2 regions of the Paenibacillus sp. WLX1005 genome follow, and region 2 is predicted to be linked to the other one. Evidence: riboswitches for the same ligand, from Rfam matches in the RefSeq annotation. Region 2 holds a riboswitch; the other holds the start of a gene.
What was found. Region 2 has a riboswitch for S-adenosylmethionine ahead of metA (homoserine O-succinyltransferase). Riboswitches for the same ligand answer to the same signal wherever they lie in the genome.
Positions count from the first base shown of each region.

Region 1: another riboswitch for S-adenosylmethionine. It lies ahead of ACE3MZ_RS18950 (methionine ABC transporter ATP-binding protein); the one in region 2 lies ahead of metA (homoserine O-succinyltransferase).

Region 1 is NZ_CP176756.1:4,421,643-4,438,098, reverse strand. It holds gene ACE3MZ_RS18975 (Cof-type HAD-IIB family hydrolase) at 1-174, shown strand, start outside; gene ACE3MZ_RS18970 (DUF456 domain-containing protein) at 370-855, shown strand; gene ACE3MZ_RS18965 (oligosaccharide flippase family protein) at 1,009-2,634, shown strand; gene ACE3MZ_RS18960 (thioredoxin family protein) at 2,755-3,111, shown strand; gene ACE3MZ_RS18955 (COX15/CtaA family protein) at 3,293-4,303, shown strand; SAM riboswitch class I at 4,591-4,742, shown strand; gene ACE3MZ_RS18950 (methionine ABC transporter ATP-binding protein) at 4,874-5,893, shown strand; gene ACE3MZ_RS18945 (methionine ABC transporter permease) at 5,968-6,567, shown strand; gene ACE3MZ_RS18940 (MetQ/NlpA family ABC transporter substrate-binding protein) at 6,646-7,488, shown strand; gene ybaK (Cys-tRNA(Pro) deacylase) at 7,707-8,186, opposite strand; gene ACE3MZ_RS18930 (SDR family oxidoreductase) at 8,440-9,210, shown strand; gene ACE3MZ_RS18925 (NifU family protein) at 9,310-9,558, opposite strand; gene ACE3MZ_RS18920 (YuzB family protein) at 9,741-9,998, shown strand; gene ACE3MZ_RS18915 (NAD(P)/FAD-dependent oxidoreductase) at 10,281-11,357, opposite strand; gene mqnE (aminofutalosine synthase MqnE) at 11,679-12,785, opposite strand; gene ACE3MZ_RS18905 (HesB/IscA family protein) at 13,235-13,597, shown strand; gene ACE3MZ_RS18900 (hypothetical protein) at 13,882-14,091, opposite strand; gene ACE3MZ_RS18895 (metallophosphoesterase family protein) at 14,497-15,219, opposite strand; gene ACE3MZ_RS18890 (hypothetical protein) at 15,449-16,273, shown strand; gene ACE3MZ_RS18885 (hypothetical protein) at 16,393-16,456, opposite strand, start outside.
Region 2 is NZ_CP176756.1:1,592,501-1,608,956, forward strand. It holds gene ACE3MZ_RS06970 (ROK family protein) at 1-561, shown strand, start outside; gene ACE3MZ_RS06975 (DsbA family protein) at 545-1,333, shown strand; gene ACE3MZ_RS06980 (disulfide oxidoreductase) at 1,339-1,803, shown strand; gene ACE3MZ_RS06985 (NADP-dependent oxidoreductase) at 2,352-3,290, shown strand; gene ACE3MZ_RS06990 (MarR family winged helix-turn-helix transcriptional regulator) at 3,419-3,967, shown strand; gene ACE3MZ_RS06995 (GNAT family N-acetyltransferase) at 4,070-4,681, opposite strand; gene ACE3MZ_RS07000 (HAD-IA family hydrolase) at 5,007-8,474, shown strand; gene corA (magnesium/cobalt transporter CorA) at 8,765-9,700, opposite strand; SAM riboswitch class I at 10,179-10,315, shown strand; gene metA (homoserine O-succinyltransferase) at 10,466-11,407, shown strand; gene ACE3MZ_RS07015 (aminotransferase class I/II-fold pyridoxal phosphate-dependent enzyme) at 11,475-12,665, shown strand; gene ACE3MZ_RS07020 (PLP-dependent transferase) at 12,672-13,922, shown strand; gene ACE3MZ_RS07025 (hypothetical protein) at 14,085-14,411, shown strand; gene ACE3MZ_RS07030 (SDR family NAD(P)-dependent oxidoreductase) at 14,574-15,371, shown strand; gene mqnC (cyclic dehypoxanthinyl futalosine synthase) at 15,861-16,456, shown strand, end outside.

The DNA.
Region 1 (16,456 bases), 2.7 Mb from region 2:
GAGGTAGTTGCCGTCGGTGACAGTCTGAACGATCTAGCGGTGATCCAAGCGGTCGGTCTTGGCGTAGCGATGGGCAATGCACAGGATACGGTCAAAGAAGAAGCCGATCTGGTCGTCGCCAGCAACAATGACGACGGCATTGTAGAAGTAATCCGCGACCATATTCTCGTGTAAGGCAACAGGCTGCTTAGGCAGAACCATCTACACATGTAGCTAGCCGACTCCACATGTTTTTGAAACGAATGTGTCATTTGCACAGTATACAGGTATACAAACGTATGGAGTCATGTAGAAGACTTCCTAGCAATACACATCGATTTCGATTGTCCGCTTACCGGACATCACAATGAGGAGAGACTAGATATGACGATGGAGATTATCGGCTGGGTGCTTGTAATAGCCCTGTTTATTGTCGGGATGCTGGGTACGATTTATCCGATCCTACCTTCGGTTGTAGCGATTTATTTTGCCTTTTTCGTGTACGGCTGGTTTTTTACCTTTTATGAATTTGGACCATTGTTCTGGATCATTGAAACAGTGATCGTAGTTGTACTGCTCGTTGCTGATTATTTGGTCGGTGCCTATGGAACGAAGAAATTCGGCGGTTCACGATTAGCGGTCATACTATCGATTGTCGGTATGGTGATTGGTCCGTTTGTCATTCCGGCATTCGGTCTGATTCTCGGTCCATTGATCGGTGCGGTATCGGCGGAACTCATTCAGGGACGCGATTGGCAAAATGCACTGCGCGTCGGCTGGGGAACCGTGCTTGGACTATTCGCCAGCGCCGTTGTAAAGATTATTTTGCAACTGGCGATGATCGGTGTCTGGATCATCTGGATTGTGGCTAACTGACGATTTCGTTTGTTTTGTCGCATTGCGAAGCGGGGCGATGCGTGTCTATAATAGTAATGCTGACGTAAAACGACGACCGGGAGGCGAATCAGCCTTCCGGTTTTTATATTGTCTGCTAGTTTGCAATATGGCACTGAGAGAAGGGGAATTATTTTGTCCAAAGGCGAATCATTTATTAAAGGCACGATCATTCTGGCAGCCGCTGCACTCGTTGCGCGCGTGCTCGGTCTGGTACAGCGCGTGCCGCTGGAGCATATGCTCGGGTTTACCGGGGATGCTTCGTTTACACTAGCGAATAATGTGTATTTAATGCTATTGGCGGTTGCCACAGCCGGTATTCCAAGTACGCTCAGCAAAATGGTATCCGAACGCTATGCACTCGGACGTCCACATGAAGCACAGCGCATTTATTATGCGGCGCTGTTATTCGCGGGAGCAGCCGGTGTGGTGATGACGCTGCTGATGTACATAGGGGCACCGTATTACGCACAAATGGCAAAAGAACCGTCTGCGGCACTGGCATTGCAGGCAATCGCGCCATCTCTGCTGCTATTCCCGGCAATTGCGATGATGCGCGGGTATTTTCAAGGACGCAATATGATGTCTGCCGGAGGTATCTCGCAAATTATTGAGCAGTTTGCGCGTGTGTTGACTGCCATTTTGCTCGCATATACGTTGCTACGGATTGGTTACGGCGATATTGAAGTTGCAGCCGGAGCATCGTTTGGTAGTGTGCTGGGGAGTATCGGGGCATTTGCCGTTATGCTGTACTATACTTTGAAATTGCGTCGTCAGGATGCAGCGAATCGAATCCATGCAACATCGCTGCAATCGGAAACAGTAATTCCACTGCGTCAAATTTATAGTGATATTTTCAAATTGTCGATTCCGATTGTTATCTCGTCGCTGACGATTCCAGCGGTAAACTTTATTGATGGTACGCTGATTAAGCCGCTGTTAGTCGGTCATATCGGCGATGCGGCAGCAACTGCTGCACTCGGTATTCTCGGTACGCGTGCACAAAGCATTGCCGGTATTCCGCCGATTCTAGCAATTGCACTCAGTACATCGCTCATTCCGATCATCTCGGCAGCTTATGCGCGCCGGGAAGAGGATAATCTTAAACGTCAGATTTCACTAGCGCTGCGTATATCGGTATTGACCGGTATTCCGATCGTATTGATGCTGACGACGGCAGCGTACTCGATTAACGGCTTGCTGTTTACGAATACCGAAGGAGCAGGTATTATCGCGCTGCTCACACTAGGCACGATTTTCCAGATTACGATGATGACGACCAACTCCATGCTGATCGGGATCAATAAAGTCAATCTGTCTATGTTCCATGTGCTTGCTGGTATCGTATTAAAATTGATCATGAGCGTGGCGCTGGCGCCGCTACTAGGCATCTACGGTATCATCGCAGCGACCGGATTGTGCTTTATCCTGATCACTGTACTTAATTTGCGTTCGCTGCGTCAGGTAGTGCCATTCTCTGTGCTTGGTAATCGCTGGATTGGCTTTATTCTGACGGTGATGATTTTGACAGTAGTCGGTCTGCTACTCAATCAGGCGGGCATTGCGCTGACAGCATATATGAACCACAGGGTTGCATTTTTCATTGGTTGTTGTATGGTAGGAATAGCAACGCTGATTATTTATCCTGTTTCACTTGTTGTGCTGCGTGTGGTACGAGCCGAGGAATTATCCACGTATCCGGGACCATTACGCAAATTGCTCAGTCCGCTCATGAGATTGCAGCGCGGCAGAGCATCTTGATTTGATTTTTGGTAAACATTGCTGCATTGGACAGGATCGCTGATCGTCCGCAGCACGTATCTACAATCTCTTAGGTGGTAGATACAAAGTCATACTATGTTTCAAAAGGAGGAATATGTGATGCAAATCATTAATACAAGCGAAAGCTTCCATACAGCTATTGCTTCACCAGAACTGACGGTTGCCGTGTTCAAAGCCGACTGGTGTGGAGACTGCAAATTTATCGATCCATTTATGCCAGAGGTAGAGTCTAACTATGCGGATCGTCTGACACTGGTAGAAGTCGATGTAGACGGTGTGGGCGACGTGAGTCAGGAGCAAAATATTCTCGGCATCCCAAGCTTTGTTGCGTATGCAAACGGCAAAGAATTGATCCGTTTTGTGAACAAAGCACGCAAATCCCGTCAAGAAATTGAGCAGTTTCTGGATCGTGCGGTTGAGGTGTACCATACACTGAATGCACAAACTGCTGAATAACAATTGCAAGTCAACAGCCTGTTCCGATCTGATGCGGGGCAGGCTGTTTTTGTTGGATATGTAGGCAAGATTGATCGTTTTTTGTCACAAAGCCTGCGGTATCACAGGCTGTCCTTTCGTTATAATAAAAGAGGACTTCACATGAACGTCACTATTAACTAAACAGCGGGTGATTCTTATTATGGCACGCAAGCCACTGATCACGATTCAACAGTTAAAATGGTTGAGCTATATAACCTGTCTCGCCATGTTCTTGGCTACCATGGGCGGTCTAGTCGTTACGAAGACCGGCTCCGGGATGGGATGCGGCGCTCAATGGCCGCTTTGTCATGGCAAATTTATTCCCGCCTATACGATCTCTTCATTTATTGAGTACACGCATCGGGCAGTAAGCGGATTTGCCGGTTTGACCGCATTGTTCTCGTTTATCGGATTTATGTTTTTTAACAAAAATCGGGAATTGCGACTGTATGCGTTGCTGACCTTTATTTTCGTCGTATTGCAGGCGATTATGGGCGCACTGGCAGTTGTATTTTCACAATCTTCGGCTGTTATGGCATTGCACTTTGGGTTCTCGATGATCGCCTTCTCTAGCTCCATGCTGATGGCGTTCACTGCACGGCGGCTCCATATACGTCAGCGGACGCATGATCTGTCCAATCAGCCACCTGTCAGCAAAGGCTTCCGTAACCTGACTTGGTTTGCAACAATCTTCACGTATATCGTCGTGTATACTGGAGCGTTCGTTACACATACCGATTCACGCGGTGGCTGTTCGGGCTTCCCGCTCTGTAATGGAGCGATTGTGCCGGAATTGTCTGGCGGTGTAGCTGTTGCCTTCCTGCATCGTGTGGCAGCGGTCGCGTTGGTGATCGTCATTGCGATTCTCGGTCATTACGCTTACCGGTATCATCCGAACAATCCGGGTATCCGCAAAATGGGTCTGATCGCCGTTCTGTTCATTTTGCTGCAATTTGTGAGCGGTGCAGTGAACATCTTTACGATGAGTGTGCCGGAAATTTATTTCTTCGCTACGATGACACATACATTGCTCATTCAGTTCTTATTTGGGATTCTATGTTACATGAGTTTGCGTACGTGGCAATTAAGCCGTGGACCACGCGGCGAAATCGCACCGGACGCATGGAACAAAGAAACACCAGGCGACAAAGGCGTACCTGCGCCACGATAATGATTACAGTATAATTGCCACGAGCCACGAGCCACGTACAGCTGACAGCACGGATATTTCGTGTTTGTCAGCTGTTTTTGTAGGCAATGGCAACGATCACGTTCCAGCAGTATATGCCGTTTTACGTATTTTAATTTCCAATCCAACTGGATGTGAACGGGAAATGGCGGAACTTTCTACCAATATGAATATTTGCTGAAATAGGTGAAAAAAGCCCATTTTGCACTTTACAAAGACTGTGAAGTTCACTATACTGAGTAAAGATTTTCATTCGATGTTTTCATATTTTCTTATCGAGAGTGGTGGAGGGACTGGCCCGATGAAGCCCGGCAACCGATTTTGTGAATGGCATGAGCCTTTGCAAAATGACATGGTGCTAAATCCTACAAGATGACAGCTGTACAGCATATGCACAGTCTGTGATTTTGGCAGATGAGAAGGCAATATCTTACGGATAGAGAGCCCTTTTCTGCAGGAAATGGGCTCTTTTTGTGTATAAAAAAGAACCGGTTGAAAATAGATACGAACGAAATCGCAACATGATTGACAACAGGGAGGAGGACCTTACGTTTGATCCGTCTTGAGAACTTAACCAAAGTATATGGAAAAGGCAAGAACCTGAGTCCAGCACTGGACAACCTGAACATGTCGATTGAAAAAGGTGAAATTTTCGGTGTGATCGGTCATTCCGGTGCAGGCAAAAGTACGCTCATCCGATGTATCAATTTGTTGGAGCGTCCGACTTCCGGGCATGTCTGGATCGATGATGTAGATATGACCAGGCTTGGTAAACGGGCATTGCAAACCCGTCGCCGCAAAATCGGCATGATCTTTCAGCATTTCAATCTGCTGTCCTCAGCAACGGTGTATGATAATATCGCTTTCCCGTTGCGTCTGGTCAAAACGCCGGAAGCCAAAATTCGCTCCCGCGTGCAGGAATTGCTAAATCTGGTCGGTCTGGAAGCACACGCGCGCAAGTATCCCGCGCAGCTGTCTGGTGGACAAAAGCAGCGTGTCGGCATCGCTCGTGCACTAGCAAGCGATCCAGATGTGCTGCTGTGCGATGAAGCGACATCAGCGCTTGATCCGCAGACGACCCAATCGATCCTCAATCTGCTGCTGGACATTAACCAGCGCTTCAATCTGACGATTGTGTTGATCACGCATGAAATGAACGTAATCCAGACGATCTGTGATCGCGTCGCAGTCATTCATCAGGGTGGCATTGTCGAGCAAGGTCCGGTAGCAGAAGTATTTCTGAAGCCGAAACATGTAGTTACACGCGACTTTATTACTCGTGAATCTAGTGAAGGCTCCTTGCTGGATGCCGTGTTAGCAGGTCCGCATAGTGCATCTTCGAAGGCTGTCAAAGTATCCTTCCTTGGCGAGAAGACGTACGAGTCGATTTTATCGCGCGCGGTACGTGAGACTGGTGTAGACTTTGCTATTTTGCAGGGGACGATCGGAACGCTCAAAAGTGTACCGTACGGACAACTGGTCGTACGTTTTGATGGCGAACCGGCTGCGGTTCAGCGGACGCTGGATATGCTGAAAGCCGAAGGTCTGAATGTGGAGGTGATAGAATCGTGAGCAACTTTGGCGAACTGGACTTTTCACAGATTGACTGGGGCGAATTCGGTACGGCGACGATTGAGACGCTGGAGATGGTTGGAGCATCTGGACTGTTTACCTTGCTAATCGGTTTACCGCTGGGCGTGTTGCTGTTTATGACTGCTCGTTCTACATCTGGCTTTTTACGCGGCTTGTATACGGTATTGTCAGTTATCGTGAACATTTTGCGTTCAGTACCATTTATTATCCTGATCGTGGCATTGTTGCCGGTCACGGATCTGATTGTCGGTACTACACTTGGTGTCAAAGGAACGATCCCGCCGCTCGTCATTGCGGCTGCGCCGTTTTTTGCAAGGCTGGTAGAGACTGCACTGCGTGAAGTAGATCGTGGTGTAATCGAAGCCGCTTATGCAATGGGGGCATCAACCGGACAGGTTGTAGGCAAAGTATTGCTGCGCGAAGCGATGCCGGGACTGCTTGCTGGTCTGACGGTAACGGTCGTTGCACTCGTATCGAATACAGCAATGGCAGGTATGATCGGTGCAGGCGGACTGGGTACGCTGGCAATCAACTACGGATACTACCGTTATGATATGGGCGTCATGCTCGTTGCGGTTGTGCTGATGGTTGTGATCGTACAAGCGCTACAAATGCTGGGCGATCGCCTGGTGATTCATTTTTCACGCCGATAATCGAGTTATCAGGTAGGTATAATGCGTTTATGACACTTTTATCATACCAATACACATTAGAAAAAGGGGAACATGAACATGAAAAAATGGTTGCTTGCACTTCTTAGCGTTATGCTGATCGCGGTTGTTGCCGCTTGCGGTAACAGTTCTTCCAGCACTAGTAATGAATCCGCACAATCTGGTACTTCCGGTAGCTCTAGCGAGCCAGTCACACTGCGCGTTGGCGCAACAGCTGTACCACATGCTGAAATTCTGAACCATCTGAAACCAACATTGGAAGCGGAAGGCGTAAACCTGGACGTTGTTGAATTTACTGATTACATCCAACCGAACGTACAGCTGAACGACGGTAAACTGGATGCAAACTATTTCCAAACCAAGCCCTACCTGGATGAGCAAAACAAATCCCGCGGTATGGATCTGGTAACTGTACAGGGCGTACACATCGAGCCTTTCGGTGGATATTCCAAAAAGTACACTTCTATCGACCAACTGCCTGACGGTGCAACGATCGCAATCCCGAACGAAGTATCCAACGGTGCGCGCGCACTGATCCTGCTGGCTAACAATGGTCTGATCGAACTGAAAGACAAAACAAACATCACTTCGACTACCAAAGACATCACATCCAACCCGAAAAACCTGCAATTCAAAGAGCTGGATGCAGCGATGCTGACGCGTCAACTGGATCAAGTCGATCTGGCGATGATTAACATGAACTATGTACTGGAAGCGAAGATCGATCCTAAATCCGCGCTGATCGTAGAAGACAGTAGCGCTCCATATGCCAACTACCTGGTATCTCGTGCGGACAACAAAGATTCCGAAGCGATCCAAAAGCTGGCAAAAGCACTGACTTCCGACGATACGAAGAAATTCATTGAAGAACAGTACAAAGGTGCAGTTATCCCTGCATTTTAAGTTCTAATGTATATCTGATCGAATCAGATCCTAAGTATCACCTGAAAAGTGAATCATGGATACAGGAGGCACGTTATCGTAGTAGAGATAACGTGCCTTTTTGTTGTTGAGGACGAATCGCAAGATATACCAATATCGTTTTTGGTAACCTGTTTTGATAATCAAAAAAGCATTCTATCTGCTGCAGACAGAATGCTTTTTTCCCTATATTCATATAATCACATACAAACTTCGGCAAAATGGGCTTTGACCACATCTGCCAATTGCTGTGGAGCAAGTTCCACTTGCATACCGATCTTGCCAGCGCTCACGATGATCATTTCCAGTGTCTGTGCACGATGATCGATAAAGGTAGGATATAGCTTTTTCATACCAACTGGCGAGCAGCCACCGCGAATGTAGCCGGTGTGAGCAAGCAGTTCTTTTACAGGCAGCATATCCAGCTTTTTCTCGCCTGCGGCGCGAGCTGCCTTTTTTAGATCGAGTTCTTCGGCAACGGGAATGACGAAGATATGGAGACTATGCTTGCTGCGAGTAACGAGCGTTTTATGTACGACTTCGGCGGGTTTGCCGATTCTTTCGGCTACGGCATTGCCGTGTATTTGACCATCTTCGGGATCATATTCGTGTACATGGTAGAGGATATGTTCTTTGTCCAGAATGCGCATCGCATTCGTCTTGACTTTGGCTGAACTCATCGTCGTACTCCTTTCATCGTGTGTCTGTGTAGGGCTATCCGCAGCTTTGGATGTCTCTTGTTCTAATGTACTGCAAATATTGTGCGGTTTCAAACCGATAGCGGCACGGGTAAGGATTTGATAGCTAACCTGCTTGAGGATGCTGCATGATCAGAATATGGGCATAGATTTGGTGCTTATTTTGACATGATGGCAAATAAATCGGTACACTGAAAAGGAAACGCAAGCAGGATGGATCGAAGGAGGCACACGATTGGAACGTAAAACCGCCCTAATTACCGGAAGTGCCAAAGGTCTTGGTAAAATGACGGCGCTCACATTAGCGAGCCAGGGTCATGATATTGCATTGAATTACGTACACAGCCGGCATGAGGCGGAGCAGCTTCAGCGGCAGATTGAACATATGGGTGTGCGCTGTATTGCAGTGCAGGCGAATGTATCGCAGGAAGAAGATATCGACCGGCTGATCGACGAGGTAGAGCGACAACTGGGCAATGTGGATATTCTGGTGAACAATGCAGGGCCGTTTATCCGTGAACGACGTTTATTTGCCGACTATCAGCGCTCTGAGATTATGGAGCTGCTACAGGGCAATCTGATCGGCACCATGCTGCTGGATCATAGAGTGCTGGCTAGTATGCGGGAGCGCAAATGGGGACGTATTATCCACTTTGGCTTCGGTCACGCTGCCGAGTCGCGTTCTTGGCCGCACCGTGCAGTATATGCAGCAGCCAAAGTCGGGCTGGTCTCGTTTACAAAAACGTTGGCAGTTGAGGAAGCATCTAACGGGATTACCGTGAATATGATCTGCCCAGGCGATATACGTGGCGATAACAAAGAAAAGCGCATTCAGGATGTACTCGGCATGAGCGACGGAGAAACTCCGCGTGGACGCCCCGGCAGCGGCGAGGATATTGCTCGCGTGATTTCGTACCTGTGCGAAGAGAATTCTGATTTTATCACTGGTAATATTATGGACATCTCCGGCGGTCTAGACCCCATTCGTCCGTATGTTGGTAAATAATAATCATATCAAATGGCATATAAAAAAGAGACCTTTCGCAATGGAAAGGTCTCTTTTGGCTGGTAATCGCCTATACATTAAGCATGAACAGGAGACAGATTAGAATACCTGTACAACCTCTTCTACACCTTCAACTTCTTCGAAAAGGGCGCGCTCAATACCGGCTTTCAGCGTGATGGTGGAGCTTGGGCAACTACCGCATGCACCCATCAGTTTCAGTTTGACGATACCGTCTTCAACGTCTACCAATTCCACGTCACCGCCATCGCGCTGCAGGAACGGACGCAATTTATCCAGCACTTCAAGCACTTCATCATACATTTGTGTTTGTACGCTATTATCACTCATATTGTTCAACTCCTTTCGTAACTACATTATAATATAAAAGTAAACCAATTTCAGCATTTGTAACATTGATTTTTATACTCATTTCAAATTTATTTTAAAAATCGCCTTATTATCCGGCACAGAACGAGCACATCGTGCTAGAATAAAAAAGATGTACCGCAATACAGATTGGAGTGTTACGTATGATGAGACCGATTATTGAATTTTGTCAGAGCAATATGCATAATGGCACGGACGCAATCTTGAAAGAACTGGAGAATCACTCGGATTATGATGTTGTGGAATATGGTTGTCTGGGCAACTGCGGACAATGTTATGCGATGCCGTACGCGCTCGTAAATGGAGAAATTGTATCAGCCGACGATGCTGATTCCCTATATACCCTAATCAAAGAAAAGATTGCCGAAGCTGACGCATGGGCGAATTTGGACCTCGATTGATTGAGGTTACCGATTTCTGCCAAGCATGATACTATTGAGGACGATGGATTTAACATAAAAAACCTTCTGCACTCCAAGAGGAAGCAATCGCTTCACTCAACGGATGCAGAAGGTTTTTTTGATATGAGAACATGCTGTATCGGATATCCATACGTTGTCACAGCTTCCAGCGAAGATGTAGCAAGTCAGAATATACTCTGTAACTAGTTAGAAGAGTCTCTGTAATTAGTTAGGATACACTTCACAGCGTATTTTCATCCAATTGCTATTTCAGCGTAGGATCTAGCCGAAATGATGCTTGGACATCCAAAGTACGCCACTTTTTAGCAGACGCGGTACACGACCGGTTACAGAGCTTTTGCCACCAAAGCCAAAGCCGGAACCGAAGCCAGCATGTTTGCCGAGTGCGCCGAGTGTGCCTTTTAGCTTGAGCGGTTGTACTTTTGGCGTTTCGCCTTTCCAGCCAGCTACGACGACATTGGCAATTTGCTCTGCCTGAGACTCCGCTGCTTGCGCGCTAGCTGCGAATGGCAAGGATGCACAATCGCCGCATACGAATACTTCTGGGCGACCTGGGATGCGGTACAGATCATCTAGAATGACGCGACCGGAGTTGTCCTGATTGACATTCAATTCGTCGATCAGCGGCACCGGACGGATACCGGCAGTCCAGACGGTAATATCGGCGGCAATGCGCTCGTCGGGTCCATTGTAGACACAATCTTCTTCGACACGGCTAATATTGATCTTGTTGCGCAGCTCTACATTATGCTCGCGGAACCATGCTTCTACATATTTGGACATACGTGCCGGGGAAGAGGAGAGCAGACGCTCACCGCGATCCAGAATGCGTACATGCAGGTCTTCACGACTTTCGCGAATTTCTGCAGCGATCTCGATTCCGCTCAGACCACCGCCGACAATATTCACCGTCGATTGTGGAGGCAGATTGTTGATCCGACGGTACGTTTCTCTCGTCGCTTCAAACGTTTGAATGGTACATGTATATTCATCTGCACCGGGTACACCGTGGAAATTGTCGGTACAACCGAGTGCGATCACGAGTTGATCGTAAGCAATGACTTCGCTATCTTGAAATTGGATACTTTTATCATCCAAATTAATGCCCGTCACTTCGCCATAACGAATGTTGAGCTTAGGATGGGTTGGATATTTGACACGTAGCTCCATATCGGAGGATGTGCCTGCCGCCAGTGCATAATATTCGGTCTTCAGTCCCTGAAATGGCATGCGGTCTACGAGAATGATCTGAGTATCCGCCGGTATTTTCTGATCCAGCAGTTCGTGCAGCAGCGTGATGCCGCCGTAACCCCCACCCAGAATGACAAAGTTTTTCATAGTATCTTCTCCCTTATATGCAGTGTGATGGATAGGGAATGCAGTAGATTCCCGGATAGCAATGATATAGATGGAAATGATTATGATGTGTACAGGCATCATCCGGCATGATTGGGGACAGAAGAGACCGGGTGAAGCCGATTGTAGCCTGGCATCAGCGGTATGTACGACGGCAGGCGTATAAACGGGCTTTACTCGATGAGCGCACATGTATGCATGCAGTTCTCAAAAGTAAAGCCCGGTATGTGTTGAAATGGAAAGCTTGAGAATCATAGCGGATGAAGCGCACGGTTATGCCGCGCGCCATCCTGTCTAATCTGCTCAGTCGTACACTTTGATTTCGTTATAGAACGTATCGCGCTCGACGGGAATGCGTCCAGCACCTTTTACAAGCCATACCAGCTCTTTACGGGTCAACCCTTCCGGTGTTAGAGCGCCGGCTGCGTGACTGATGCGCTCTTTCAGAATAGTGCCGTGTACGTCGGATGCGCCGAACGCCAATGCCATCTGAGTGAGCTGTGTCCCGATGTTGATAAAATAAGCTTTGATATGGTCGATATTGTCCAGCATCAGACGACTGATCGCAATCGTTTTGAGATCTTCATACGCCGAGTTACGACGCATAATGCTTGCATTTTTGCTTTTTGGCTGCATGGACAACGGAATGAATACTTGGAATCCGTTTGTTTCGTCCTGAAGCTCGCGGATATGAATCATATGTTGCACGCGATCTTCATAGCTCTCGATGGAACCATACAGCATCGTAGTGTGCGTACGCATACCGAGTTCATGAGCGGTGCGGTGCACTTCCAGATAACGATCCACATTCGCTTTGTCGACACGCATTTTTTTGCGATATTCGTCGGACAGAATCTCCGCGCCACCGCCGGTCAATGATTGCAGACCTGCTTCGCGCAGCTTGATCAGTACTTCGCGTACATTCAATCCGCTGATCCGAGTGAAGAAGTCGATCTCCGCTGCGGTGTAGGCTTTGAGTGTAACGTCTGGGAACGCTTCGTTTAATGCTTTGAGAGAGTCTACATAATATTGGAACGGTACGTTGTTGTTGTGACCGCCGACAATATGGAACTCACGGATGCCAGGGTGAATATGCTGTTGCACATAGTCGACCATTTCCTGACCGCTCAGTGTGTACGAGCCTTCTTCGCCTTCATCCTTACGGAAGTTACAGAATGCGCAATGTGCTTCACACACATTGGTAAAGTACAGGCTCATATTTTCGATAAAGTAGACTTTATTGCCATTTTTGCGCTGGTTGGCTTCGTTCGCCAGCTGCCCGATGGTCAAAATATCGTCACTTTCATATAAATAGACGCCATCTTCGAGCGTCAAACGCTCACCGGTGCGTACTTTGTGAATGATCTCCGCCATGCGAGTATCCGTATGCGGTGTAATAATGGTGGACATGCTAGATTCCTCCTGTTCTCCTTGACGCTTCTGTCTCTGGTGTCATCATACGGTAAGACTCCCCTTGTCCTGTCTTACACCAATTTGGCACTATTGAATAATAGAAGAAGTCTATCGGTCATCATTTATCTGTGATTCATACCAGTATTCGACAGCGAGAAACCACAGGTAAAATGTTGTCCATTATCCAATATACAATAATATACATAAGAAGTCATCAGAAAAAGACTATATTTGTGAAAAAAGGTACAACGAAAAATAGGGCTAAAACGGGAATTGTTTATGACGAAAATTCGACATTTCATGTCAGCGTTCACTTATCATTATAAACCTCTACCGGGACACGGGCAACACAATTGCTTAAAAAATGAGGTATTTTCATATAGGAATATGCCTTGAGACCCTGTGCGTGGAGGAGTATAATGAAAAGGGAAAAGGAGGGAATACAGATGATTACAATTAGTGATGCAGCAGCAACACGCATGAAGGGAATCATGGCTGACCAGGACATTCCCGGCCTGTTTGTTCGCGTAGGCGTGAATGCTGGCGGATGCAGCGGATTTTCGTATGCGATGGGCTTTGATAGTGAGGAATCCGAACAGGATATATATATGACGATTCAGGACATGAAAGTGGTTGTCGATAAAGAAGACCTGAAGTTTCTGAACGGTGTAGAGATCGATTTTGAAGAATCCGGTCTGTCCGGCGGCTTCACGATCCACAATCCGAACGCGATCGCAACGTGTGGCTGCGGTTCATCGTTCCGCACACGCGAGGAAGATGAAGTACTGGCTCAGCCTTGCGAGGACTAAGTGTATAACATGCAATGAGCGCGACTGAGCTACAATATGGATAGCGTTTGCGGCACATAAGAAGCACAAGCACATCAAAGCACCTGCCTACAGAAGGTTATTCTGCTACGCAGGTGCTTTTTGGCATTGGTATTTCGTGTATAACTCAACTGATTATAGTAATACGTTGGCTGTTATTAATTAGTACTTGAACGTTGTTGTTCGTGCTCTGATGCGAACTCTGATTATGTACAAACAGAATATCCGCCAACCGTCAGCACCCCATCGTGCTGTTGGCGACAGATTCATTTGTTGACGAAGATCGTCTGGTTGCGCTGGTAAAATGTCAGGTCTCCGAGTTCATTTCTCAGTGCTATATAATCACTGCCGATTCGCTCGATAATGCCATGCTCCACGCTAAAGCCGGGCTGCCAGGCGTAGATGCGTTCCTGAAACAGGGCGGCGGCGAAGAAATGGACATTGGTGGTCAATTTGCGCTCGGTGCTTTCGTTCATGGCGCCTCCTTGTCGGTTCACCGGGAACAAACAGAAGAACAGAAACAGATCTTTGTTTGCCGGTCATTGGTCATCGTTGTTATATAACAGTCTTATTCTCTATTGTAAAAGCTTCAGCCCCTAATGACAAATATTCCGGCAATTCGTCACGAAAAGGATACATATGTACAAATTCAGTCTTTGCATTCGCTCCATCATACAGATAGATATACCGTTTGAATAGATGCTCGATCTGCGCGTATATAACAATCTGGTTTAAACGATCAGCGCTGTAGGTCTATATCAATAATATAAGTGCTACTACCAAGTGCAAGCACCATAACAATACCGAAGCACGAAGCATCATAGCACTACCACCAGCCTGTTTCGTTGAACCGCGCAGATCAAAGCATTATAGGCACTACACTATGCCTGTACTTTGCGGACAGAATAAGCTGTTCCAGTAGTCAGATCAAGCGCATTGAGTTGACCGCCGTATACCGCGCCACCGTCGATGCCAATAATCCGATTCACACCGTAATAAATCTCAAAATTGCTATTGTCATGATACAGATAAAAGGTCGGCGTATGACCGAATACAACGAATTTGTCGCCATCATATCCATTATGAAACGCTTCGCGAATCCAGATCAACTCGCGTCGGGAACATTCCTCCGGCGTTTTGCCCGGTTCAATACCTGCATGCACGCAAATATAATTCGGTGTCTCATAATACAGCCGCAATGTGCGGATAAACGCCAGATGCCGATCCAGTACCTCATTATGCAGATCCGGCAAATGAAAATCTTCACCAGAGAGCGTAATCAGCTGCTCACGTGTAAAGCCATAGCTTTGCAGTGTTGCCAGTCCGCCGTTTACCTTCAACCAGCGGTTCCAGTCAGATTCGCGTCCGCTAGTCAGCGCAGTCAGCATCAGATCCTCGTGATTGCCTAGCAGAGCAACCGCACCCTGATCTACGAGTTCCATTACACGTTCCAATGTTTCGCGGGCATCGCTGCCCCGATCTACATAGTCACCCAGCAAAATAAGCTGATCTTGTACAGGATCATATTCGGTTAGTTCAAGCAGTTGGTTCAGCAGGTCAACCTCGCCGTGAATATCGCTGATGGCAATCATTCGCTGTGTCATAGGGGATTCCTCCTCTGCATACAATACGGGGATATAGATATGTCAAAGTAATATTCTGTTTCAGCGGTGCTAAGTTGCGGTACGATGGTTCCATTTATCATATCACAGATTACCTTAAATTTTTTTTAGAAAGTGTTCATGCGTAGTTCACAAGCCTTTTTTACAATGCATTCATAGCCGAATACAACTTGGATTACAGCACCGGCTACAACACAAGGAGGCAAGTGATATGAAAAAATGGACAATCGTTTTGGGCACGACAATGGCAATCGCGATGCTGGCAGGATGCAGCACCGGTACGAATACAGCTGCAACCAGCGCGGCAACTACAGCAACAACAAGCACATCGACAACCGACAGCTCGTCGGCAACGGATTCCGCTGCTGGATCGACAGATAATACGCAGAATCAGCAGACCGCTGACCTATTCGGCAAAATCAAATCGGTAGACGGCAATACGATCACACTGTACAAGTCCAATATGGACCCGTCCGCGATGGGCGGTGGAGGTGGTGGCGGTACACCACCACAAGGACAACCGGGCGATGGCGGCGCTTCGCCAGCTGATGGCGGTCAGACTCCACCAGCAGTACCGGATGGTGAGACACCAACCGCTCCACCAAATGAAGGCACGCAAGCACCAACCGGACAATCTAGCGACGCATCATCTACATCGACTTCGCAAAGTAACGGCGGTGGCGCACAGGGCGGCGGACAAACTATGTTCTCCGACGAAACGGTAACGATTACCATTTCCGATAGCACCGAGATTTCTGCAATGACAATGGACAACAATCAAACGAGTACAACGACCAAATCTGTATCTGACCTCAAAGAAGGCGACATCATTAGCGTATGGCTGAACGCCAGCGACTCCTCAACAGCTGACAAAATCCAGTTGTCTGATGGAATGGGTGGCGGCATGCAGGGCGGCGGAATGGGCGGTCCTGGTGGCTCCGGCGGAGCACCGCAAGGGAATGGAGGCGGTACACCAGCTGATAGCAATTCCGGTTCTACAACCGACAGCAGCGCATCTACCACTTCCGCAGGTTGATAGCACAATAGAAATGACAAAACCCCCGTATCTCGATCTATTCAGAGATACGGGGGTTTTGCTATTCAGCATAATAGCTGCTTTGTCCTCTACAGATGGTGCGTTCGAATCAGCAATAATCAGGATTCCGAAGAGGTTGATTCATTTGTTGCTACCGGTGGTGCTGGTGGACCGTCCGGTGGA
Region 2 (16,456 bases):
TATACTTGGGGTGCAGCGCGCGGGCTAGACAGCTGTATTTATATCACGGTAGGTACTGGGATCGGTGCAGGTGCTGTCGTAGGCGGCAAAATGCTGCACGGTCTGTCTCACCCCGAAATGGGTCATATTCTGGTACGCCGTCATCCTGACGACACCTTCGAAGGGTTTTGTCCATATCATGGAGATTGTCTGGAAGGGATGGCTGCTGGACCAGCAATCGAGAAACGCTGGAATATCAAAGGTTCCGAACTGACTCCAGATCATCCGGCATGGGAAATGGAAGCGCACTATCTTGCCCAAGCGCTGATGAGTTATGTACTGATTCTGTCTCCGCAAAAGATCATTATGGGCGGCGGTGTGATGAAGCAGGAGCAGCTATTCCCGCTTATTCGCACGAAGCTGGTTGAATTGCTGAACGGCTATGTGCAGCACCCAAGTTTGTCAGAACATCTGGACCAGTATATCGTCTATCCCGAATTGGGTGATAACGCCGGATTGTGTGGAGCAATCGCACTGGCGAAACTGGCACTGAATGGAGAGGAAGGTGCAACGATTGGCTAACCCCAAATCGAACAAGAAAAAAGTAAATCCCGAGGTCAAGCGTCAACAACAGCAGGCGTATAAGGAAAAAGAACGTCTACGCCAGCGCAAAACGATGCGCAATCTGATCATCGGAACCGTAGCTGTTATCGCTGTAGTCGTACTACTCATCATCTTCATTCCGAACAACAACAATGATACAACGTCTGGCACGCCGGCAACGTTTGACTATACCCAGTTGCCAGTGAAGGGCGAAGCCAATGCTCCGGTCAAAATTGTAGAATTCGGCGATTTCAAATGTCCGATCTGCAAAATGTACAACGAGCAGATCGTACCGCAAATCCAGAAGGATTTTATCGACAACGGTACGGTAGCGCTGCATTTTGCTAATTTCCCGTTTATCGGTGAAGATTCCACCACTGCTGCACTAGCGGCAGAATCTGTGTATCACCAGAAGAGCGATGCGTTCTGGACATATCTGGATGCCATTTACACAAATCAAAAAGACGAGAATACGAACTGGGCAACACCGGACTATCTCGTTCAACTGGCGGAAAATGCCAAGCTGGGCATTGATACGACCAAGCTGCGCCAGGACATCGATAACAAGACGTATGCCGATCAGGTGAGCGCACAGTACGATAAAGGGCAGGAGCTGAATATTCAGGGAACACCGTCCATCTTTATCAATGGTGTGCAATATACTGGCGATCTCGGTGATTACAATGCGCTGAAGCAAGCGATTGAGAAAGCACAGCAAGAAGCCGCAGCTACTACTGGAACAGGAGGCTGACGGATATGCAGATCAGTGGCTTTAAGCTATTTCTGTCACGGTATTATCTGTATCTTGCCTGGATCGTCGCCATCGTCGCTACTGGCGGCAGTCTATTTCTGAGCGATGTGCTGAAATGGGAGCCATGCAAATTGTGCTGGTTCCAGCGCATCTTCATGTATCCACAGGTCATCTTGCTCGGTATCGCCGCTTATCGCAGCGACCGCCGCATTGTCGGCTACGTTCTGCCAATGAGCATCATCGGCGGTCTGATCGCCATATATCACTATGCCAAACAGCACATTCCGGCACTTGACCGGATTGCGCCATGTACGACAGGCGTACCGTGTAACAAGGATTATTTTGAATATCTGGGCTTTATCACGATTCCGTTTCTTGCTCTGATTGCGTTCACTCTGATTGCACTGCTTCTCTGGCGGGGCAGTCGTGCTTACGACGAAGTGGAAGTAGCGGAAGACAACGCAGAGTGAGTGTACAAGCAGATTGAGTATATAATCGGAGATCGATATCGCATCATACTCATGCTAACTGAAAGATCGCATCTTACAAGACAGCATATTTTAGAAAGATTGTCAGGATAGCATAGTTACAATAAAAATAATTGTGGTAAATATAATTGCTGTATGATTAGGGAGTCAAATGGGACTCTATACGATGGATGCTTGGAACAAAGCTATCGTATAGAGTCTTTTTGTATGCAGAAAGAGTGTTGTTTATACATACAATCAGAACTACAGATTAGTTGATAACCTGTTAATCGTAGTATTTTTACAGCATAAACTTTTTGTGATGATGGGTAGAGACAATTTTCAGATCGTGTACAGATTTAGATCATGTGCAGAAGCACTTTTGAGATCATGTGGGGAAATATAGTTCAGGCGAGAAAACAACTTATTTTATAAAAATTAAAATTTTTTAAAAATATATGTTGCCGACCACGTAAAAATAGTTTATATTTATGTTGCCGGCAACATAAAACATTAAAAATTCAAATAACCCAACAAAAAAGGAGTTTATTATGATGACCAACAATACAATGCAAGCGATTTTGATCGACCGTTACGGAGATGCTAACGTGCTGGAATTACGCGAAACGGATCGTCCTCAACCTCAGGAAAATGAAGTACTCGTCCGCATCGCTTATGCTTCGATGATTCCGTTGGATTGGAAAATTCGCAACGGCTGGCTGGAGCAAGTATTCCCGATCACCTTCCCATACACTCCGGGATTTTACGCTTCCGGTATCGTTGAAACTGTAGGTTCACAAGTAACTGACCTGCAACCGGGCGACCGGGTTTTCGGAGACTTGCGCAGCTCATATGCTCAGTATGCGATTGCTGAAACAGGAGCATTGGTCAAGCTGCCCGATTCCATTTCGCTGCAAGATGCCGCTGCGATCAAAGCGGGAGCAGATTCTGCATGGAAAGCCTTGTTCCTTGAAGGCAATCTGCAAAGTGGACAAACCGTTCTGATCCATGCTGCTGCTGGCGGGGTTGGTCAATTCGCAGTACAGCTTGCCAAATGGAAAGGTGCTACGGTGATCGGAACTGCTTCGGCAGACAATGTTGATTTTGTACAATCACTTGGTGCGGATCAAGTAATCGATTATCGCAGCGAAGATTTTGCTGCAATTGTACATGATGTTGATCTGGTTGTGGATACAGTTGGCGGAGATACAGAACAACGTTCCTGGGGTGTATTGAAGCAGGGTGGTATGCTCGTATCGCTCGTCGGTGATCCTGATGCCGAACAGGCTGCGGCTCACGGCGTGACAGCAAAGTTCAATACCGTGTTCGCTGCTCGTGAACATTTGCTTCAGATCGTGAATCTGATCGCCGATGGTACGCTGAAGGTGGAAACAGGTCGCGTATATCCACTGAGCCAAGCCGGAGCAGCGCAGCAGTTCAGCGAACAGCGGCGTGGACGCGGCCGTATACTGCTCAACCCGGAAGCCTGATTCGGTTTGCGTATACTGGAATGGCTTCTATACAAATTGTATGATAGAAGCAGCAGTATTCTGTATACGAACCAGAATCGCTTAGATACAATAGGAACAGCGTATTCAGAAGAAACGAGGACAATACAATGAATGACGAACAAGCTCACTCCGTTCCATCTTCTCAAGCTCACGATCCACATAGCCAAGAGACGCACAGCGCTGCTGTAGATCATTCTTCTTCAGCACCTACGCGCGAATTCAGTGCGGGCGATCAATATCCAGTCAGCTTTGCGATCTTTGCCGCTGGACGTTCACACAAAGGATTGGCTGCCCAAATGCTACGCGAAGTCGGTCTATTTCCCGGGCAGGAAATTTTATTATTTCAGCTATGGGATCAAGATAGCCAATCGCAAAATAGTCTCGGACGCGCACTGCGACTGGATCATTCCACCGTCGCCAAATCTGTCAAACGATTAGAAGAAGCCGGGCTTGTATCGCGCTCCCGCTCACCGCAAGACGGTAGAGTTACGCTCGTATCACTAACCGATGCTGGACGAGCGCTAGAGCAGCAAGTAACCGAAGTGTGGCACCGTATGGAAGAAGCGACAACAGCAGGACTCACAGAAGAAGAACTGACGATCCTAACAAAACTGGCACTAAAAGTCGCAGCCAATTTGGATAACCAACTAAAATAAAGCAGCTGCCACGAACCCATGCACAAAATACAGCAAAAAGACCATTTCTTCGCGAAGCGGTCTTTTTTGCATGCTCGTATTATTTATGTACGTTGTTCTTATCTACATTTTTACCTTGGCATATATACAAGTATCCGTCCAACGCAACCCATCCGCAGACAAATCCTCATTTTTCAAAATCCCCTCTAATTCAAATCCTAACCGTTCTGCTAATGCTCTGCTTTTCCAATTTGTGCTCTCGCACTGAATCGCCATCCTTCTAAATCCCAATCGCTCAAAACCAAGCTCTATTAACGCTTCAACAGCTTCAGCCATATATCCGTGCCCACTGCAACTGCTACGAATCCAATATCCCAATTCACATTTCTTCACCTGATAATCAATGCCCTGCAAACTGACAACCCCGATAAACTGTGCCGATTCTTTGGAAAAAATCAGATACCGAAACCCTTCCCGACGTAGAAAACGTAACCTCGCCTGTTGCAAATCAATTTCCGTGTCCAATAATTCAGGAACACGTTGAGCGAACGGTAAAAACAACATTAACTCATCCAACGACTCCCGTATAGCCGCATTCACAATAACCGAATCATGAATTTCGACTCTTCCAATCAAAGGCGAACGAATCAAAAGCCGCTCTGTCTCAACATATTCCGGTATAGGATCTGCCAAGGTATATGTCCCATTGTGTTCCTCATTATCCTGCATATCCATTCTATGTACTCCTTCACCCAATTATAGTTTTCTCACTACTCTACTACCACTACCCCCAAAAGCGCAATATTGCCTCCCACCCCCAAATTCGTATACGCGAAGCGTCCTATCCTTTCCAATATACAATTTCCTCACTTCCACCAATATTGCACTTTTCTTTCCCCATCAAACCAGTTAATATCTTTTCTAAGAGCGTCCCCCTAGCAAATATGGTTAATGATGAAGAGTACCACTATCCCAGTAGTATCATCTGAATGAACAGAAGCTTGCAGCAAGCGACAGTACAGTACATCTACCAGCTTAACGAAGAAAGGGGAATGACCACATGAGAGAAGGAACAACGATTTATGAAGTAGAACCGTGGGTAATCCGCGAGACTTCTTTTAATCCACAATACAATCGCCGAAGCGAAACCGTATTTACCGTAGCTAATGGGTATATCGGGATGAGAGGACATTTTGACGAAGGCATGAATGTGCCGGAAGTGGATGCGCTGAATGGTACATACCTGAACGGGTTTTATGATTCGGCAGATATTATATACGGAGAAGAAGCATACGGATATGCCCGCAAACGGCAGACGATGCTTAACGTAACCGATAGCAAAATCATCGAACTATGGATTGAGGGCGAACGCTTCAATCTGCTAGCAGGGCGCATCGTCGATTACGAACGCGTACTGGATATGCAGACAGGCATCATGACTCGCTGTATTACATGGGAGAGTGGACGTGGACGTCTGATCTCGATTTGTATTGAGCGTCTTGTTTCGTTTGCGAATAAGCATGTGGCGATGATTCGCTATAAGGTTAAGCCGCTGAACTTTTCCGGTGAGATTACGCTTGTATCCTCGCTCAATGGCGAAGTGCATAACGAGATTTCCGAAGGCGATCCGCGCGCAGGTGCGGCTTTTACCGGGCAGGTGCTGCATACGATTGACAAGTCCGAGGAAGGCACACGTATGTCGCTGGAGCAGCGCACGTCCGAGACAGAGTTCCATCTGCTGTGTGCCGCCGATCATCGTGCCAACCTCAAGCATGACGTGAAGACAGAGGAACACGAGCAGCGTCTGGATAAACATTTTATATTCAATCTGGAGCAGGATCAGGAAGCGATTTTGGAAAAAGGGATTGTCTATTATTCCTCCAAAGACTACGAGGTCGAGCATCTGGATATTCTCGCTCAATCTACACTCAAAGACGTAATAGAAGATGGATTTGACGAGCTAGCTACACTCCAACGTCAGCGTTTGGATGAATTTTGGGAAACGGCAGATATTCAGGTTGAAGGCGATGAGAAGCTACAGCAGGGATTGCGCTTCAATGCCTTCCATCTGTTCCAGTCAGTCGGTCGCGATGGGCTGACTAATATCGGTGCCAAAGGGATCACCGGCGAAGGGTATGAAGGTCACTATTTCTGGGATACGGAAACGTATATTATGCCGTTCTTCCTGTACACTCAGCCAGATCTGGCGCTTCGTTTGCTCGAATTCCGTTATCATACGCTACCCAAAGCGCGTGACCGTGCCGTAGAGATGGCTGCTTCCGGTGCCTTGTATCCATGGCGGACGATTGGCGGGGAAGAAGTATCCGCGTATTATCCAGGCGGTACGGCACAATACCATATCGACGCCGATGTGGCACACGCTGTCATTCAATATAGCGAAGCTGCCGCAGATGAAGAATTTTTGCATACCAAAGGTATGGAGATTCTAGTGGAAACGTGTCGATTCTTCTTATCTGTTGGCGACTGGATTCCGGGCAAGGGCTTTTGTATTAATGGAATTACCGGACCAGATGAGTATACAGCGATCGTCAACAACAATACGTATACGAATATTATGGTCAAAGACCAGCTGGAGTTTACCGTGCGTGAACTGCGCAACTGGCGCGATAACGACCGGGCGAATTACGAGTCGATGATCCAAAGCCCGATGGGCTTGTCCGACGATGAGATCAACGTATGGGAGCAGGCAGCAGAGTCGATCTATATTCACCGTCAGAGTGGTCTGATCGGACAGGATGATTCGTTCTTGGACAAAGGCATTTGGGATTTTGAGAATACACCAGCAGACAAATATCCGCTGCTGCTGCATTTCCACCCACTGGTCATTTACCGTCATCAGGTGCTGAAGCAAGCGGACTTGATTTTGGCGATGTACATGCAAGGTCATCGCTTTACGAAAATGGAAAAAGTGCGTAACTATGCTTACTATGAGCCGCTGACTACGCATGATTCCTCTCTATCAGCAGCGATTCATGCCATTCTCGCTTCGGAACTTGGCACGATGGATCCGGCATATGATTTCTTCATTCAGTCAGCACGTATGGATCTGGATGATATTCATAACAACGTCAAGGACGGTATTCACGCCGCTTCGATGGCAGGTAGCTGGTTGACAATTGTCGGTGGATTTGCTGGTATGCGTCAGTATGCAGGCTTGCTACATTTTGAACCGAAGTTGCCACCAGGCTGGACACGTTATACGTTCCGCGTCCAATTCCAGAAGCGTCTATTGGAAATGACCATCGAACAGAATCAAACGACTTACAAATTGCTGCGCGGCGAACCGCTGCTGATCGACCATTATGGTGACCAGTATCTGGTTGCATTAACTCAGCCATTGGAAATGAAAAATCGTAAACTGGGTGCTGTCATTTTCGGTCTGGAAGGTGTACTGATTCCAATGCCAGAACTGGAGCAGCATTATGAGATGCCAGCAGAGAAAGAACGCGAACCTGCATTGGTTGGTGCTGCGGCAGACCAGCATGATTATGAGGCAGAAGATGAGAGTAAGAAGCCCAATACAGGACCAACCGGTAAGCTGTTCGATCAAGCGGTAAAACGCAATAAACAGGCAGCACAGGATGCTGCCGACAAAGCGGATAAGGAAGAAGAACAGCATCAACAACAAGCTACCGTTGCGCAAAAGCAAGCGTCTTCTGCCAATACCAACGAACAATCATCTACCGAAGCGCAAGAGGAAGTTGTCCATCCGCAAGAAGATGATAATCAAGATACAGTTAGTCAGCCAAATGTAGTGGATACGCCAGCAGAAAATAATAAATTAACCGATACGAACCGCACAGGTAACAAACGTGGTAAAGGTAAAGCTGCTGACAAAACAACCGCATCGCGTCCGCCAGCATCCAAAGGTAATCCAGACGATACCGACAACCAACGTCTGAAAAAAGCATCTGCGAGTAACGATGAGCATAGCGGCGAAGAAAATGCCCAAGTGTCAAGTCATCCATCGGATGATCAAAAGGCAGTCAACCCTCCTGCTGCATCGGCACAAGGGGATGGTGAAGATACTGTGCTGGATACTGGACATGCCCCAGATGCACAGACTGAGCCAGCACTGCCAATTGATGAGATGAATGAGCAGGAAATGCATCGCGAATTCTTGTTACCAGGTGTAGAAAGTCTGCTTGCTCAACTGCATGAACAAAATGTAAAAGTGCTGCTTGCTACCGATCGCCCGGATGCGCGTCAGATTCTGGAACGTCTTGGCATGGATCACTATTTTGCCTCTATCATTCAAGCGCAGGATATTACCCATCCGAAGCCAGACCCGGAAAGCTTCGTGCTTGCCGCTGAATCAGTAGATGTGCATCCATATCACTGTATGGTCGTTGAGGATTCACCAGAGTGCTTGCGCTCAGTTCGTCAGGCAGGGATGAAGACCATCGGGGTCAGCCTGCATCATATTATGGATCACGCCCACTTTACCGTTGCCAGCCTGGAGCATTTAAATGCAGAAACGATGGAGCGGTGGATGGAGATTCCTTGATGATTCGTAATGCATATCGTACCAGCCGAACGTATATAGCAAGATGAATATACATGTAGCGAATACGGCTATGCAATCTGTTCCAAAGTAAATCCAGAGTTATAAAAAGGCACCTCCGATCTCCTGATCTACAGGAAGTCGGAGGTGCCTTTTATACAACCTATACAACCAAATCAAAAAGCGTCCATACCGGAATGCATATTCCGCATGGACGCTTTTCATAATACAATACAGATCAACATATATGGTAGATGACAATGCATAGCAGAGATGGGATCAGCGACAGAAAGTTAGATCCAGTCACGTTTACGGAACGTGAAGAACATTGTCAAACCAAGTACGATCATAATACCGATCACCATCGGATAGCCGAAGGGCCATTTCAGCTCCGGCATATTCTCGAAGTTCATTCCATAAATGCCCGTAATGACCGTGAGCGGCATGAATATCGTCGTGATGGCGGTAAATACGCGCATAATTTCATTCGCACGATTGGCGATACTCGACTGGTACGCCTCTCGTAAGTTGCCCATCAGATCGCGGAATGTATCAAACATCTCAGATACTTTCACGGCATTCTCGTACACGTCACTAAAATATTTTTGCAGCTGATCGTCGATCAGGCGCAGGTCTTTTTTGTTGAGCGTATTAATAACCTCGCGCTGTGGACCAAGTACCCGTTTGAGCCACAGAATCTCACCGCGTAGACCGATAATTTCGTTCAGATGCGACTTTTTCGTATTCATCAGAATACTTTCTTCCAGCCGCTCGACTTGATCTTCGATCCGATCGCCAACGGTGAAATAGTTGTCCACCACCAGATCGACCAGCAGGTACATGAATTTGTCTGGACGACTCACTTCCTCTTCCCACAAAATCGGTTTGAGGGTGCGCAGCTCACTGATTTTCTGTTTGGTCACGGTGATGATAAAATGACGTCCCAAGAAAATATTCAGTGCGCGCAGGAAAATCTCTTCATCGTCAAAACGAATACTGTTCACAACGATAAAGTAGTGATTTTCATAAATTTCGATTTTTGGACGCTGCTCCTCATCGCCCATCATGTCCTCAACCGCCAGATCATGCAGCATAAAGAGTGGCTGAAGCAAGATCAGATCATCAAGACCAGCGTCTATCCAGTAGAAGCCTTCCTCCGGTGCAACCAGTGTTTCATTAACATCCTCAACCAGCGTGAAATTGCCGGCGTTTACGTGCCGAATTTTCATAATATGCTCTACTCCTTTTTCATATAAATGAGCAGGAAAGAGACGGCAATTGTACACACTTATTTAAAGCTTCGCTATAATCTGAAAATTACATTTTCAACATGGCGCGCTCCTCCGGTATCCTCTTGTCGTTTTCTTCCTGCGATATGGTGGAATCTTCTTGCCAGCTACTCCTCGGGTCGCCTTCCATCTTGAAATTCACCTCTTTGAAATAAATTGAATACCAACATGTTTTACGAAAAACATGAAAATACGCCAAATACTTGTTAAGTATACCGTGGCGACAGCAGGCTTTCAAGCTTAATTCATCACGTCACGATATAAGTTGTATATCGGTAGAACTTACCCTTGACGATAGGTATGACGATGGTATACGATATCGTATATCCAATCCGGTGAGCTTCCATCTGGAACATCCCATATTGGAATAAACGATAACGTGTCTTTCTATTTTTTACCCCATAATCAAATACAGCGAATCTTATCAAGAGCAGGCGGAGGGACTAGCCCTATGAAGCCCGGCAACCGGCAGTCATATACTGTACGGTGCTAATTCTAGCAGAGATACAGGTACATCCTACGATGAAGTATCTGGTATCTGCTGACAGATGAGAGAGGCGCTATATAGACGCATCCTTTGCGGATATGACCTTTCTCAGTATGTTTTGGAGAAAGGTCTTTTTGCGTTACACATCGCAACTCTCCTTCCATCATGCGGGCAGCTGCTCGGCTGTATTATCCACACATTTCAAGGAGTGAATCAGTATGCCAATCAAAATTCCAGACAGTTTACCGGCGAAAGAGATCCTTTCCGGGGAAAATATTTTCGTGATGGATGAATCGCGCGCGTACCAGCAGGATATTCGTCCGCTGCGCATCGCGTTGTTGAACCTCATGCCGACGAAGGAGACGACCGAAACGCAGCTTCTGCGGTTGCTCAGTAACAGTCCGCTGCAAGTGGACATTTATTTGCTGCATACGCGTTCCCACACATCCAAAAACACATCTGCTGAGTACCTGAACGCCTTTTACAAAACCTTTCCAGAAGTCAAGCATCTACGCTTTGACGGTCTGATCGTCACCGGTGCGCCAGTGGAGACGATGGATTTTGAAGATGTGAATTACTGGGAAGAGATTCAGGAAATTTTCGAATGGAGCAAATCCAACGTCACCTCGACGATGCACATCTGTTGGGCATCACAGGCTGGCTTATATCACCACTTCGGCGTACCGAAAGTCGATCTGCCGGAGAAATGCTTTGGTGTATTCCCACATACGCTCAACAAAAACAATGTGCAACTGCTGCGAGGATTCGACGAATTATATTTTGCCCCGCATTCCCGTCATACCGAAGTGCGGCGCGAAGATATTGAGAACGTACCAGAGCTAGAAATTCTGTCCGAGTCGGAAGATGCCGGTATCTACATTGTAGCGACAAAAGACGGCAAACAAATCTTTGTCACCGGTCATTCCGAATATGATCCATTATCCCTGAAATGGGAATACGACCGCGATATCGCACGCGGTATGGACATCGCTGTCCCGAAAAATTACTATCCAAACGACGATCCAACTCGTACGCCGCCGTCGATCTGGCGCGCGCATGCAAACTTGCTGTTCTCCAACTGGTTGAACTATTACGTGTATCAAGAGACTCCGTACGATCTGGAAACAAGCAAGGCCGAAATTGGTCTGTATTCCATTTAAACAGTAGAGACTATATCAAAAGAGATCATATCAAACTTGAATTGGATATCTGAGGAGGAAGTAACCTATGACGGAACATAAAAAGAATGAATCTTCACTTAATATTGAAAGCCGGTTAGCCCAGATTGGGTCGATCCATGAGCCGGTAACAGGAGCTGTGAATTTCCCCATTTACCATTCGACTGCATTCCGTCATCCAGCACTTGGGCAAAGTACAGGCTTTGACTATATTCGTACGACCAACCCGACTCGTGCTGTACTGGAAGAAGCCGCAGCTGGACTGGAATCCGGTGATGCAGGGTTTGCCTGTAGCTCCGGCATGGCGGCGCTGCAAACGATCTTCGCGCTGTTTGGTCAGGGCGATCATCTGATCGTCTCGCTTGATCTGTATGGCGGAACGTATCGTTTGCTGGAACGCATCCTATCCAAATTTGGCATTACTGCATCTTATGTAGACACGAACGATCTGGAAGCGATGAACAACATCGTACAGGACAACACCAAAGCGGTATTTATCGAAACGCCGACCAATCCGCTAATGATGATTACCGATATCGAAGCGGTAGCGACATGGGCGAAACAGTACAATCTGCTGACCATCGTGGATAACACGCTGCTGTCGCCATTTTTCCAACGTCCGATTGAGCTGGGCGCGGACATCGTTGTACACAGTGCGACAAAATATCTGGGCGGACATAACGACGTACTCGCCGGATTGATCATTACCAAAGGCAAAGAGTTGTCTGATGAGATGGCATTTCTGCACAATTCGATCGGCGCAGTACTGTCACCAACCGATTCGTATCAGCTGATGAAAGGCATGAAGACGTTGGCGCTGCGTATGGAGCGTCATGAATACAACGCCACAACGATTGCGAACCATCTGCTAGAGCATCCGCAAATTGCCGAAGTGTTCTATCCTGCACTGCCAGATCATCCGGGGCATGAGGTACAGAATCGTCAATCTAGCGGTAACACGGGGATTTTCTCTTTTAAAGTGAAAGATGCTCGTTATATTAAACCGATCTTGAGCAATATTAAACTGATCGCCTTTGCTGAAAGTCTGGGCGGTGTGGAATCGTTAATGACCTATCCAGCGATTCAAACGCATGCAGATATTCCACTCGAAATCCGTGATGCAATCGGCGTTGACGATCGTCTACTACGTTTCTCCGTGGGAATTGAACATGTAAATGACCTGATCGCCGATCTGGATCAGGCACTGGAAGCAGCACGTATTGAAGTAGAAGGAGCGTGATTGGACATGACCCATTCCGGCAACGAACAGAACAAGAGCGGTGTGACGCAGCTAGACCCTGCACAAGCTAACAGTCACGCTCATTCCGGTCGCGGCGCGGCTGGCAAGTCATACAAAGAACGCAGCTTTGAAACGAAATTGATCCATTTTGGTGCCGAGATTGATCCGGTAACAGGTGCATCCAGTGTGCCGATTTATCAGGCGTCAACTTTTCATCAGGAAGATATTCTGAATCCACCGCAGCATGATTACAGCCGTTCTGGTAATCCGACGCGGCAGGCGCTGGAAGATTATATTGCGCTGTTGGAAGGCGGAGCGCGCGGATTTGCCTTTGCTTCGGGCATGGCTGCCATTTCGACCGCATTTCTAATCCTGTCCGCAGGCGATCATGTCATTGTGACTGAAGATGTGTACGGCGGAACGTATCGTTTTCTAACGACCGTGCTGAACCGGATGAATATCGAGATCAGCTTTGTCGATATGACCAATCTGGAGCAAGTGAAAGGCGCACTGCGTCCGAATACGCGCGCCGTTTATATGGAAACGCCGTCCAATCCGACGTTGAAAATTACGGATATTGGCGCAGTGACGAAGTGGGCGCAGGACAATCATCTGTTGACGATGTTGGACAATACCTTTATGACCCCGTATTACCAGCGTCCGATTGAACTGGGTGTGGATATTATTCTGCATAGTGCGACCAAGTTTCTGTGTGGTCACAGTGATGTGCTGGCAGGGCTTGCTGTCGCTCGTACACCAGAGCTGGGCAAACAGCTCAAGCATCTGCAAAATGGACTTGGCACTGTACTCGGTCCGCAAGATTCATGGCTGTTAATGCGCGGCATGAAGACGCTCGGCGCGCGTATGGCACATACCGAGAAAAGCACCGCGATTATCGCTGACTGGCTGAACAACCGCGATGATATTCATGCGCTATATTATCCGGGGCTGAGCAGTCATCCGGGTCATGCGATTCAAGCGGCACAGTCCAGCGGCTTTGGCTCTGTACTATCGTTTGATGTCGGTTCTGGTGAACGTGCCAAGCAGGTACTGGATCGTGTGCAGTTGCCACTCGTAGCGGTAAGTCTGGGAGCAGTCGAAAGTATTTTGTCCTATCCGCCCACGATGTCACACGCCGCAATGGGTGCGACCGTTCGTGCAGAGCGCGGCATTACGGATGGTCTGCTGCGCTTGTCGGTTGGGCTAGAGGATGTCAACGATCTGATCGCAGATCTGGAGCAGGCGTTGGAAGATTGATTTTGGATGTAATGATCTTCAGAAAGTGAGTATCCCTTTTGATGTAGATAAGACAAAAAGTCATGGATTACTATGAACTTGATCTTATTTATGTTAAAAGGGATTTTTTCTTGGATTGATATGATTGAAAACAAATTTATTATTGTATAGGAGGATGTAAATTTGGCAATAGTCACATCAACTATAATTGCTGTAGCTACTTTTTTGTTTACTGTTTTTAAATATTTTCATGAGAAAAAAGAAAATAGACGCAATGTTGAATTTGATCAATATATAAGAATACTTGATAGAGTCACAGGTAGGCATCCAGATGGAAAACTGATGGTTGAGATACAGCAAATTTCCGCTGTTTATCAACTACTCGAATTTAAAAATTTTAACTATATTACATTGCCTATACTTATTCATTACAAAGAAATGTTTACTGGGGAAGAAGATTCGAGCTTCATCAGAGCAATCAATAATGTATACAGCAAGATTTCGCAATAAACTGAAACATTATATTTTGAAGTGTATTGCAAACGTTATCAATAACAACTGCCGTTTATATCCTATCTCAACGGGTAATGACCATACGTAAGTAACATCCGTGAAGCATGATGACAAGTAGCCATTTTGTTTCTCAAAAACCATCACACGGAGGACCTAACTATGACTCATAATACTTACCCTTTTGAAGATTCTGTTGTACTCATTACCGGCGCTAGCACAGGTATTGGACGTGCAGTTGCTGCTGCTTTTTTGGAAAATGGCGCCAAGGTCGTACTGGCTGCGCGCAGTGAAGATAAGTTGTATGAAGTAGTGGATCGTTACAATGATGATCGGTATCTAATCGTACCGACTGATGTGCGTGTTCGCGCACAGGTAGATGCATTGGTTGAAAAAGCAGTAGAGCGCTTTGGCAAATTGGACGTTGTGATTAGCAACGCCGGTGTCAGCGTGGTCGGGCCTATCGAAGAATTAACCGATGAGGACTGGGACAATATGCGTGCGACTAACATCGACGCTCAGATTTATCTGGCACGCGCTGCTACGCCGCATCTGGTGAAGTCGCAAGGCTCGCTGATTGCCACCTCATCTGTATCTGGTCTTGCTGGCGATTGGCCACACCCGGGGTATAATGCGACCAAAGGTGCAGTCAGCCTGTTCGTCCAATCGCTGGCATTACAGCTCGGTGAAAAAGGGGTACGTGTTAATGCAATCGCTCCGGCATTTACGATCACCGAGATGACCAAGCCGATGATCGAAGAGGGCGGTCAGGAAGTCGTAGAGAAGTTCAAATCTCGCGTTACCCTACAACGCATCGCCGAAGCGGAAGATGTCGCACCAGCGTATCTGTTCCTCGCCAGCCCGGATGCCAAATACATCACTGGCGTAATCCTGCCAGTCGATGGCGGTACGAGCGCATCCAACGGTCAGGGCAACTCTCCGCGTGAATTTGGCAATTGACCATACAGAATATGCATGAAACGGTATGAGCAAACGGTACACCATGATTCATATAAGATTTAAATACACGACTGTGCGATACAGTTGGAAAATAGGATGAAATTATCCTTTCTTATTCATACCAAATCCAACAGCCGTTCGGCATCATATTCTGAAATGTTATATTGGTGTATCAATTGAATCCAACCGAGCGTTTTGCGAAGCGGGTATTCCGATTAGGAACCTGCTTCGCATTTTATATATACTTGCTTATATCCGAAAACCGAATTTTTCGGCCAACTTCTTCATAAAAAAAGATACTCTTCATCATTCCATCCCTGTTTTTAAAATGTGAAATATGTTACGATAGTACATGTCGTTATTGATTATTTTAATTTTTAGATATAGGTTTGCAGACACATCGCAACACGCAGCCCTATCATCAACCTATACTCAAATTGACTTTTCGACATCAACCCCTGATGCCTGAATACACTAGGAGGCTATCATATGAATACAGTAGATCGTATTCTGGAAAAAGCACTACAAGGCGGTCGTCTGGATGTGGAAGATACGATTGCATTATACGAATCGGATCAGATTGAAAAAATGGGTCATGTTGCGAATCAGATCATGATGCGTCACAATCCCGATCCGATCACGACGTTTGTTATCGGTCGTAACGTCAACTATACGAATGTATGTGACGTGTACTGCCGTTTTTGTGCCTTTTACCGTCGTCCCGGTTCGCCGGAAGGTTATGTATTGCCGGACGAAACGATCCTGCAAAAGATTCAGGAAACCGAGGACGTAGGCGGTACTGAAATTCTGATGCAAGGCGGAGTCAACCCTGATCTGCCGTTTGATTACTACCTGAATATTTTACGTAAAATCAAACAGCATTTCCCGAATATCACCATGCACTCCTTCTCCCCAGCGGAGATTATGAAAATGCAAAAACTATCTGGACTGTCGATGGAAGATACGATTCGTGCGATTCACGAAGCGGGTCTGGATTCACTGCCAGGTGGTGGTGGCGAGATTCTCGACGACCGTACACGCCGCAAAATTAGCCGTCTCAAAGGCTCATGGCGTGATTGGATGGA